DNA from 3 places in the Rhizobium sp. 0TCS1.26 genome. Region 2 is predicted to be linked to each of the others. Evidence: predicted binding sites of a transcription regulator. Region 2 holds the regulator's gene; each other region holds the start of a gene.
What was found. The regulator LexA, encoded in region 2, represses DNA repair genes until DNA is damaged. The targets are predictions, from matches to a motif close to TGTTCNNNNTGTGTTCNG.
Positions count from the first base shown of each region.

Region 1 (3,272 bases), on a different contig from region 2:
TGCGGCAGTGGCTGACCGATGCCGGCCAGGCCGCACCGCCAGTGCGCATCACGCTTGCAAAGGCGCTTCCCGTCGCCTCCGGCATCGGTGGCGGATCGGCGGATGCCGCCGCGGCACTGCGCGGGCTGATGCGCGTGTGGAACGCGACGCTGCCGGAACCCCACCTCTCGGACTTGGCGCTGTCGCTCGGCGCCGACGTTCCCATGTGCCTGGCCGGCCGGCCAGCCATGGTGCGCGGCATCGGCGAGCAGTTGTCGTCGGTTGCCCTGCCGGCCTTCGCCATGGTTCTGGTCAATCCGCTGATCGCCGTCTCGACGCCGGGTGTTTTCCGGTTCCTGACGCGGCGCGACAACCCGCCGATCCCCCCTCTTCCCAGCTCAACAGATCTTGGCGACTGGATCGCTTTTCTCAAGACCCTGCGCAACGATCTGGCGGCGCCAGCGCAGGATCTGGTACCCGAGATCGCCGAGACGTGCCGGCTGCTGGAGGAGAGCGGTGCGCTGCTTGCCCGGATGTCGGGCTCCGGCGCCACCTGCTTCGGCATCTATCCGGACATGCTCCACGCAGAGGCTGCAGCAGCACGGCTGGCAGCCGCGCATCCCGGTGCCTATATCCAGGCGACAGAAACACTTGCCGGAGAGACGCCATGAGCCGGATCGACGAGAGCCGCCCCTTCCTCCCCGTCGGGATCGCAGTGCTGACCGTGTCCGACACCCGCACAACTGCAGACGACAAGTCCGGCGACACACTGGTGCAGCGGATCGAAACGGCAGGGCACAGGCTGATCACCCGGGCTATTGTGCAGGACGACAAGGCGCAGATCGCCGAGCAAGTGAGAGAGTGGACGCTGCGCGACGACATCGACGTGGTGATCACCACCGGCGGGACCGGCTTTACCGGCCGCGATGTGACGCCGGAGGCGCTGGAGCCGCTTTTCGAAAAGCGGATGGACGGCTTTTCCGAGGTGTTCCACCGGATCTCCTACGACAAGATCGGCACCTCGACGATCCAATCACGCGCCACGGGCGGAGTTGCCAACGCCACCTTCATCTTCGTCCTGCCGGGGTCGCCCGGAGCCTGCAAGGACGCCTGGGACGGCATCCTGCAGGCGCAGCTCGACTACCGCCACATGCCCTGCAATTTCGTGGAGATCATGCCGCGGCTGGACGAACATCTGCGGCGCGGTGGCACGCAATAAGCCGTCACGGACGGCGATCTCAGCTGCGCGCCGCCCAGGCCGGCACCATCTCGCTGACCAGTCGTAGCGCCTTTTCACCGCGTGCCAGATCGCTGAGCGACATTCCATCGCGCACCTTGGCAAGTGCCCGCTTTCGGTCGATCAGCATGCCGTTCTCCAGCGGCGGCAGGCGCTGGAACAGGCGCCGCAGCAGCGACGGGCGGTAATTGCGCGACGGCGAAAAGCGCGCCGGTCGGCCGTCGAGTGAGATATGCTCGGCGATCTCGTCGATCCAGCCGGGCTGCGGACGGGCACCGGGCTCGATCAGCAGCAACCATTCGCCACGGGCCGCCAGAAGCACGTCGCGCAGCTCTTCGTCCGCATGATAGCGGCATCCGGCCGCATCGGCGATCCGCGCCGAAGCATCCTTCGCGCCGCGATCGAGGACTGCCACATCGCCGACTAGTCCTTCCACGGCGCCAGCCACGAGCACAGACAGGGTCTGGGCCAGTTCGGTCTCCTGGTCGCGACATTCGATGATCACCGTGAGCATGCCGCATGCTTACCGCATCGCAACAGCAATATCCACAGCTCCCGCGCCTCGGCATTTTGTTCTTGCATTGTTCTCTTTTCGCGGCTAGGAATCGTGTCGGGTTGGACGCGACGTCCAGCGCAGGAGTTCCCACATGATTGAGATGTCTCAGTTGCGGCAGGGCGCATTTGCGCCTGCCCATACGGCCGATATTGCCGATGCGCTGGTGGAAACATCCGGCCTGCGGGTAGACGTCGATCGCCGCCGCGGACGTGGTGCCGGGCTCAACCCCAGTGGACGCTTCGAGGACCAGCGTCGCGAAGGGTTTGACGACGGTTGGCAGACGCTGGAGGATCTCGAGCCGTTCAAGACCGAGGTGCAGATCGAGAAGCCGCGCACCGCGATCACCCGCAACGAATCTCCCGATATTCCCTTCGACCGCTCGATCAATCCCTATCGCGGCTGCGAGCATGGCTGCATCTATTGTTTTGCCCGGCCGACCCACAGCTATATGGGGCTGTCCGCAGGCCTGGATTTCGAAGCCAAGCTGTTTGCCAAGCCCGATGCGCCGCGGCTTCTCGAACGCGAACTGAGCAAGGACGGCTACAAGGTTCGGACGATCGCCATCGGCACCAATACCGACCCTTATCAGCCGATCGAGAAGGAGTGGCGGGTGATGCGGCAGCTGCTGGAGGTGCTCGCCAAGGCGAACCATCCGGTGATGATCGTCACCAAGTCGGCACTGGTCATGCGCGACATAGATATTCTGGGGCCGATGGCTGCCAAGGGGCTGGCCAAGGTGGCGCTGTCGGTGACGACGCTCGACCGCAAGCTTGCCCGCTCGATGGAACCGCGCGCATCGACGCCGGCGCTGCGGCTGGAGGCCGTAAAGGCGCTGACCGATGCCGGCATTCCGACCAGCGTGCTGGTGGCTCCCGTCATCCCGGCGCTCAACGACCACGAGATGGAGCGGATCCTCGACGCCGCCAAGGCGGCGGGTGCCACGGAAGCGAGCTACGTGCTGCTGCGGCTGCCGCTCGAGGTCAGCCCGCTGTTTCGCGACTGGCTGCTGCGCAACTATCCGGATCGCTACCGGCACGTGATGTCGCTGGTGCGCTCGATGCGCGGCGGCAAGGATTATGACGCCGAGTTCGGCAAGCGGATGAAGGGTGCCGGTCCCTATGCCTGGCAGATTTCCCGCCGCTTCGAGCTGGCGACCAAGCGCCTGGGGCTCGGTCGGCGGGGCGTGATGCTGCGCGACGACCTGTTCGTCCGGCCGGACGGCGCCGGCGTGCAGCTGTCGCTGCTCTAGAGATCGGCCGTGGCGACAGGCGCCACGACCTGGCAGTCAGCGAGATCCTGAGCGGCATGACACCGCCTGGCAATCCCGCGCTGCTTTATCGACTTCGGAGGTTGGGCCGCGTTGATCGACGCCGGTGCGCCTCCAGAAAAGTTCCGGCACGGTCCCCACCGCCTCATCCGTGCCGGTACCCCGGACCGCCCTGTCCCCCTTGGGCGGAAAAGCGATGCCGCACTCAGCGCTTTGGCCGGGGCTTGCAGGAG
Region 1 covers NZ_JBCIYV010000002.1:667,453-670,724, forward strand. Annotated here, with positions in the region: gene AAIH46_RS10415 (4-(cytidine 5'-diphospho)-2-C-methyl-D-erythritol kinase) at 1-650, shown strand, start outside; gene moaB (molybdenum cofactor biosynthesis protein B) at 647-1,198, shown strand; gene AAIH46_RS10425 (glycosyl transferase) at 1,218-1,730, opposite strand; gene AAIH46_RS10430 (PA0069 family radical SAM protein) at 1,864-3,021, shown strand.
Region 1: AAIH46_RS10425 (glycosyl transferase) is a predicted target of LexA. The motif match lies at 1,788-1,805, and genes of this name have one in related genera.

Region 2 (3,272 bases):
AGGAACTGGCCCTTCTTGACGTTGATGACCCTACCCGTCTTTGCCGCCGCCACCAAAAGGTCCGTCTGGCGGCAGAGGAACGCCGGGATCTGTAGGATATCGACCGTCTGCGAGACGATGGCGCACTGCTCTTCCGTGTGGATATCAGTGAGCACCGGAAAGCCGAATTCGGCCTTCAGGTCGGCAAAGATCTCCATCGCCGCATCGATGCCGATGCCACGCGGACCGTTCAGCGACGTGCGGTTCGCCTTGTCGAAGGACGACTTGTAGACAAGGCCGATATCGAGCCGATCGCAGATTTCCTTGATCCGGCCAGCCATCATGAAGGCATGGTCGCGGCTTTCCATCTGGCACGGTCCGCAGATCAGCGACAGCCGGCCACTGTTGGAAAACATGACGCGGGACGAGCCCTCGCCGACAGCAACCTCTGCATTGGCGCTCACGCCCATGATCTACTCCTCGAAAACGAACGAAACGCCCTGACCGGGCGCCGGCGCCACGGTGATACGGTGCGGCGTCCTCACATATGGGAGGTGATTATCAGCCAGCAACAGCTCTGTCACCGTCAGATCGGCGACATGGAAGACGACCGCCGCCGCCTTCACCGCCCTATCCGTTCCACTCGCGGTTTCCGATCCGGCGACAAGGCGGATGCGCGCATTGGCAAGCGTGAAGGCCGTCTCCTCCGCTTCGCTGAAGCCAGCCGCGTGCGTCACCGTCTCGATGCGCTTGACCAGATCGTCGGGTGCGGCACCGTGCAGCAACACCTCGCGCAACGCCACCACGCCGTTCTCGTGCCGCTCCAGCACCGAGCGATCGGCCGGCAACGGGTTGATCCTTTGGCAGCTGAACAAGAAGAACAGGTCGCTTTCCAGATCGGCAAAGGCCAGTTGGAAGCTTGCCGTGACGGGGGTCCCATCCGCGGTCAACGCCTGCCGCGAGAAACCGAGCATGTCGCCGGCTGAAATGCCCGCCCGCAGGAAGCGCTGGTGATCGGCGGCGGCATCACTGCTCGACACGACGATCGCCGAAAGGCCCTCCAGCCGGCCGCTGCGAAACCGTGCGTCGCGTCCGGTGAAGACATTGCCGCCTCGCACGCTCTCGCCGACCAGAGAAGCGTCGCGAATGGCGAGCGGCTCGAGATAGGTGCCGTCCGCCAGGAAGACGCAGGCATTCGATGTGCCGAAGGGATGATCCGCCTGCCGGGCGACGGTGAAGCCGAGCGCCTCGAGCCGCTCCCGCGAGGTCTGCAGCGATTCGACGGGCAAGACCAGATGGTCGATCGCGCGTGGCCTGTCACTGTCCATCTTGCATGCCTCCAGCCTCGATTGCCGTCCGTTTTACCGCGCATCAGGGCGAAGTCGAAGCAGAAAATCCGTGATGAGCCTGCGTTCACCGGATCTTAGGCACTTGCGGAACACATGTGGAACAGATAGTGTTCGTTCTGGATTTGTTTCCTTCAGGGGGTCGCCGCCATGCTCACGCGCAAACAGCAGGAACTGCTTCTGTTCATTCACGAACGGATGAAAGAATCAGGTGTTCCGCCGTCTTTCGACGAGATGAAGGACGCTCTGCAACTGGCATCCAAGTCGGGCATCCACCGGCTGATCACGGCGCTGGAAGAGCGCGGTTTCATCCGCCGGCTGCCGAACCGGGCGCGCGCGCTGGAAGTGATCAAGCTGCCGGAAGCCTATTCCGCAGCACCGCAGCCGCGCCGCGGGTTTTCGCCGAGCGTCATCGAGGGAAGTCTCGGCAAGACGCAAGCACCCTCGGCCGCCCGCCCCGTCGCCATCCCCGCCAATGATGCGACCTCCGCCTCCGTCCCTGTGATGGGACGTATCGCTGCCGGCGTGCCGATTTCGGCGATCCAGAACAACACGCACGAAATCAGCGTGCCGATGGAGATGCTTGGGCCGGGCGAGCATTACGCGCTCGAGGTCAAGGGCGATTCGATGATCGAGGCCGGCATTCTGGACGGCGATACCGTCGTCATCCGCAATGGCAGCACAGCAAGCCCGGGCGATATCGTCGTGGCGCTGGTCGACGACGAGGAAGCGACGCTGAAGCGTTTTCGCCGCAAGGGTGCCTCCATCGCGCTGGAGGCCGCAAACCCGGCTTACGAGACGCGTATCTTTTCCGCAGACCGCGTCAAGGTTCAGGGCAAGCTCGTCGGCCTCATCCGCCGCTATCACTGATCATCCGCGCCAACCGCTCGGGTAGCTGCTCGTCCATGCTGCGCGTACGCCAGTCGTAGGCGCGATGCTGCGTCCACGGGCGCCGGATGCCGGTCATCGCCGCACGCAGGTGCCAGCTTCCGGGATCGCGGCTGGCGGCGAAATCGATCTCGACGGCGCCTATTCGTCTGAGGCTCGCGCCGTTCAGCATCAGCGCGTTCGAGCGGCACGTGTCGAAACGGGCGCGCGGTGCGATGATGAGGTCGGCCGTATCGCAGGCAGGCCCGGCATAGCGCGCGTCGTCGATCCAGGCGATGCGATTGCCTGTTGCGCTTCGCAGCAGACAGATTTTCTGGCCGAGGCAGACGAACCGGTCGGGAGGCGCGCCGGCGAATGTGTCCTGCATCAGTGCCCGGGCGGACGCCAGTCCTTCGCGGGTCAGCGGTTGCGGCCTCGCGGGAGCGACAGGTTTGGACGTCTGGCCGGTCGTCGCAGTTGCGTCCGGGCTGGCTGTTGGGTTGCTCTTCGTCGTCTCAGGCGTCGGCTCGGGGTTTGCCGCGGGCACAGGGTGCCCCGCTGGCTGCTGGTTCGCTGCAGGCACGGGGTTTGCCGGCGGCTCGGGTGGTGCGTCTCTGCGCTCGGGGCTGTTGATCTCGCCCAGCTGAAGGGCGCTTTCCCACTGCCGGTAGAGGAAGGCCGGCGGGCGCGGCCGGTTGAGGCTGGCGCCAGTTCCGTCGAGCGCCGCTACCAGTGCACCATCCTCTGAAATCAGCAGGTCGGGGTTCTTCTTCGATGGCTCGACCATACCGGCCAGCAGCAGACCTGCGCCGAGCGGAACGAGGCCGAACAGCGCCAGGCGCGTCCGCAGGAGCACCAGCAGCAGCAGGCCGACAGTCGTCAGCGGCAGGAACCACGGCTGCGTGCGGCCAACCACCGTGTTTCCGCCCCAGGAGGCGACTTCGGTGGCAATGGCGATGACCATGCCCGAGCCCAGGCCCATGACGGCGAAGAACGGTTTGTCGAGACCGAGCGGCATCGCCAGCATGCCAAGCAGGCCGGCCGGCATGACGACCAGCGAGACGACCGGCATGGCCGCCA
Region 2 covers NZ_JBCIYV010000001.1:45,289-48,560, reverse strand. Annotated here, with positions in the region: gene kdsA (3-deoxy-8-phosphooctulonate synthase) at 1-449, opposite strand, end outside; gene AAIH46_RS00260 (VOC family protein) at 453-1,307, opposite strand; gene lexA (transcriptional repressor LexA) at 1,476-2,195, shown strand; gene AAIH46_RS00250 (ComEC/Rec2 family competence protein) at 2,176-3,272, opposite strand, start outside.

Region 3 (3,272 bases), 610 kb from region 2:
CCGACGAACAGGATGCGCTCGGCGAGGCCTGCCTCAGCAACGCGCGCCTTCAGGTCATCCTCGAAACCCTTGTGCTTCGGCGTCGCGCGGCCGGCGATGACTGCCTTCCACTCCGGATGATCCGGCAGCAGTCTGATCATCGTGTCGACGAACAGGTCGGTGCCTTTCTGGTGGCGCACACGACCGAAGCAGCCGGCGTAGCGGAAGGCACTATCGAGACCGACGGCGACCCTGGCGGCCCGCTTGTCGGCTGCCGGATGAAACCGCTGCAGGTCGATGCCGTGCAGGATCACGTCGCTGTCGCGCTCGAGATAGGAGGCGGTGTTGCGGCAGACGGCGATGACACGGTCCATCTTCGAGATCAGCCACTTCGTCCAGCCGGTGTGGCGGCGCTGCGAGGCGGAGGTGAAGACGAGCTTCAGAGGCATGCGCAACACGTCACGCAGCAGGATCCCGGGAAGCATCTCGATGTTGCGGCGCGCGTGCCAGACGCGCACCGACCGACCCTGCGGCGGACGCCAGAGGCCTGCCAGCTGCGTGTAGCGCATGGAGGGCAGGTGAGGCGGCAGGCCGGGTCCGAGCGTCACGACCTTCTGCCCCAGCCGGTTCTGCACCGGCACGAGCTGGATGACCGTCGAGGTGACCCCCGACAGTCGCCGCTTGAAGTGCGGTGCGATAACCTCGACGTCGCTCAGATCTGAGGGCACGGTGGCTGCCTGCGATTGACGATCAGCCCCAGGTGACCTGGAGGATCTCGTAGGCCTTCGAGCCGCCCGGCGCGACGACTTCGATCGACTCGCCGGCTTCCTTGCCGATCATCGCGCGAGCGATGGGCGAGGAGATCGAGATGCGACCTTCCTTCACGTCGGCTTCCTGATCGCCGACGATCTGGTAGATCTTTTCCTCGTCGGTATCTTCATCGATCAGCTTGACCGTGGCACCGAACTTGATCTTGGAGCCGGACATCTTGCTGAGGTCGATGACTTCCGCACGGGTCGTCAGATCCTCGAGCTCGGTGATGCGGCCTTCGTTGTGGCTCTGGGCTTCCTTGGCGGCATGGTACTCAGCATTTTCCGACAGGTCGCCATGGGCGCGTGCCTCGGAAATGGCCTCGATGATGCGGGGACGTTCCTCCTGCTGGCGCCAGCGCAGCTCTTCCTGCAGCTTGGTAAAACCGGACGGCGTCATCGGTACCTTATCAACCATTTTCTTTTTTCCTCAGTCTCATGGCCGCAACCTGCGGCCACAAAAAGAAACAGGTCCCGGAGCAGAACCCCGGAACCATGCGACAACTCAAGTTCCGCGAAGCATAGCAGAATGACGACGCGGATGGCTAGGGAATTCGAAATAGGGCGGGCGCGGCCGCTTGCAAGATGGGTGTCATAGACAGCCGTCGCTTGACTCTTCTCGGCAGAACATTTAGTGAACGTACTAATGAAGAAGTCGCTCAAAGAACGTCTTGCGATCCTGTCCGATGCTGCGAAATACGATGCGTCCTGCGCATCGAGCGGCACGACCAAGCGACACTCCGCGGGCACGGGAGGGCTAGGCTCGACCGAGGGCTCAGGCATCTGCCATGCCTATGCGCCGGACGGCCGATGCATCTCGCTCCTGAAGATCCTGCTCACCAACTTCTGCATCTACGATTGCGCCTACTGCATCAACCGATCGTCCAGCAATGTCGAGCGCGCCCGGTTCACCCCAGACGAGGTGATCTGGCTGACGCTCGAATTCTATAGGCGCAACTACATCGAGGGCCTGTTCCTGTCGTCGGGCATCATCCGCTCGTCAGACCACACGATGGAGGAGATGGTGCGCATTGCCCGCGAGTTGCGGACGATCCACAATTTCCGCGGCTACATCCACCTGAAGACGATCCCGGAAGCCTCGGCGGCGCTGATCGAGGAGGCGGGGCTATACGCCGACCGACTGTCGATCAATATCGAGCTGCCGACCGACAACGGCATCGGCCAGTTCGCGCCGGAAAAGAAGCCCGACAACATTCGCCGGGCGATGGGCGAACTGCGGCTGAAGATCGAGGACGCCGCGGATGCCACGTTGCAGACCAAGCGACGGAAGACCTTCGTTCCGGCCGGCCAGAGCACCCAGATGATCGTTGGCGCCGACGGTGCTAGCGACGCGACCATCCTCGGCACGAGTGCGCGGCTCTATGGCAGCTACGGTCTAAAGCGCGTCTACTATTCCGCCTTCAGCCCGATCCCGGACGCCTCGTCGAAACTGCCGCTCGTCAAGCCGCCGCTGATGCGCGAACACCGCCTCTACCAGGCCGACTGGCTCTACCGCTTCTACGGCTTCGACATCGGCGAGATCACCTCGTCGTCGATCGACGGCAATCTCGATCTGGATCTCGATCCGAAGCTTGCCTGGGCACTCGGCCACCGCGAACAGTTCCCGGTCGACGTCAATCGCGCCGCGCGCGAGATGCTGCTGCGGGTGCCGGGCTTCGGCACCAAGACGGTGAAGTCGATCCTTTCGGCTCGGCGGTTCAAGAAGATGCGGCTGGAGGATCTGGGGCGGCTCGGCGTTTCGCTTCGCAAGGTGCAGCCGTTCATCCAGGCGGAAGGCTGGACGCCGCACCGGCTGATCGACCGGTCGGATCTGCGCTCGATGTTCGGGCCGAAGCCGGAACAGCTGTCGCTTTTCTGATGCAGACCATCGTTCTCAGAGGCCGCGGCGAGTTTACCGAATGGCGGGATGCGGCCCGCCGGCTGATGATGGCGAATGTCGAGCCGCAGGCGATCGACTGGCGCATCGAAGATGAGCGCGGCCGATTGACCGGTCTGGACGAAGCCGACGGCCAGCGCGCGCTGTCGGGCATTGGTGGCCCGGCGGATGCGCTCTTGCCGGCCACCGCTGCGGCGATCCATGTGCCGCCGGCCTTTATCGAACTGGCGGAGAGCGTCATCTGCCATTCGGAGCCGGCGCGCTTTGCTCTGCTCTACCGGCTGCTGTGGCGCATCCGCACGGAGCGCAACCTGCTGCAGATCGTCTCGGATGCCGATGTCATCGCCGCCCGGCGCCTGGAAAAGTCGGTCCGTCGCGACAGCCACAAGATGAAGGCATTCGTGCGCTTCAAGGAGGTCGCCTCGACCGACCCGACCGGCCGCCGTCGGTCGTTCTTCGCCTGGTTTGAACCCGATCACTACATCGTCGCGCGCATCGCGCCGTTCTTCCGGCGCCGTTTCTTCGACATGGACTGGGTCATCGCCACGCCGAAAGGGTCGGCCGCCTGGGACGGCGACGCACTGACC
Region 3 covers NZ_JBCIYV010000001.1:656,068-659,339, reverse strand. Annotated here, with positions in the region: gene AAIH46_RS03160 (glycosyltransferase family 4 protein) at 1-707, opposite strand, end outside; gene greA (transcription elongation factor GreA) at 730-1,206, opposite strand; gene AAIH46_RS03150 (putative DNA modification/repair radical SAM protein) at 1,435-2,667, shown strand; gene AAIH46_RS03145 (UdgX family uracil-DNA binding protein) at 2,667-3,272, shown strand, end outside.
Region 3: AAIH46_RS03150 (putative DNA modification/repair radical SAM protein) is a predicted target of LexA. The motif match lies at 1,412-1,429, and genes of this name have one in related genera.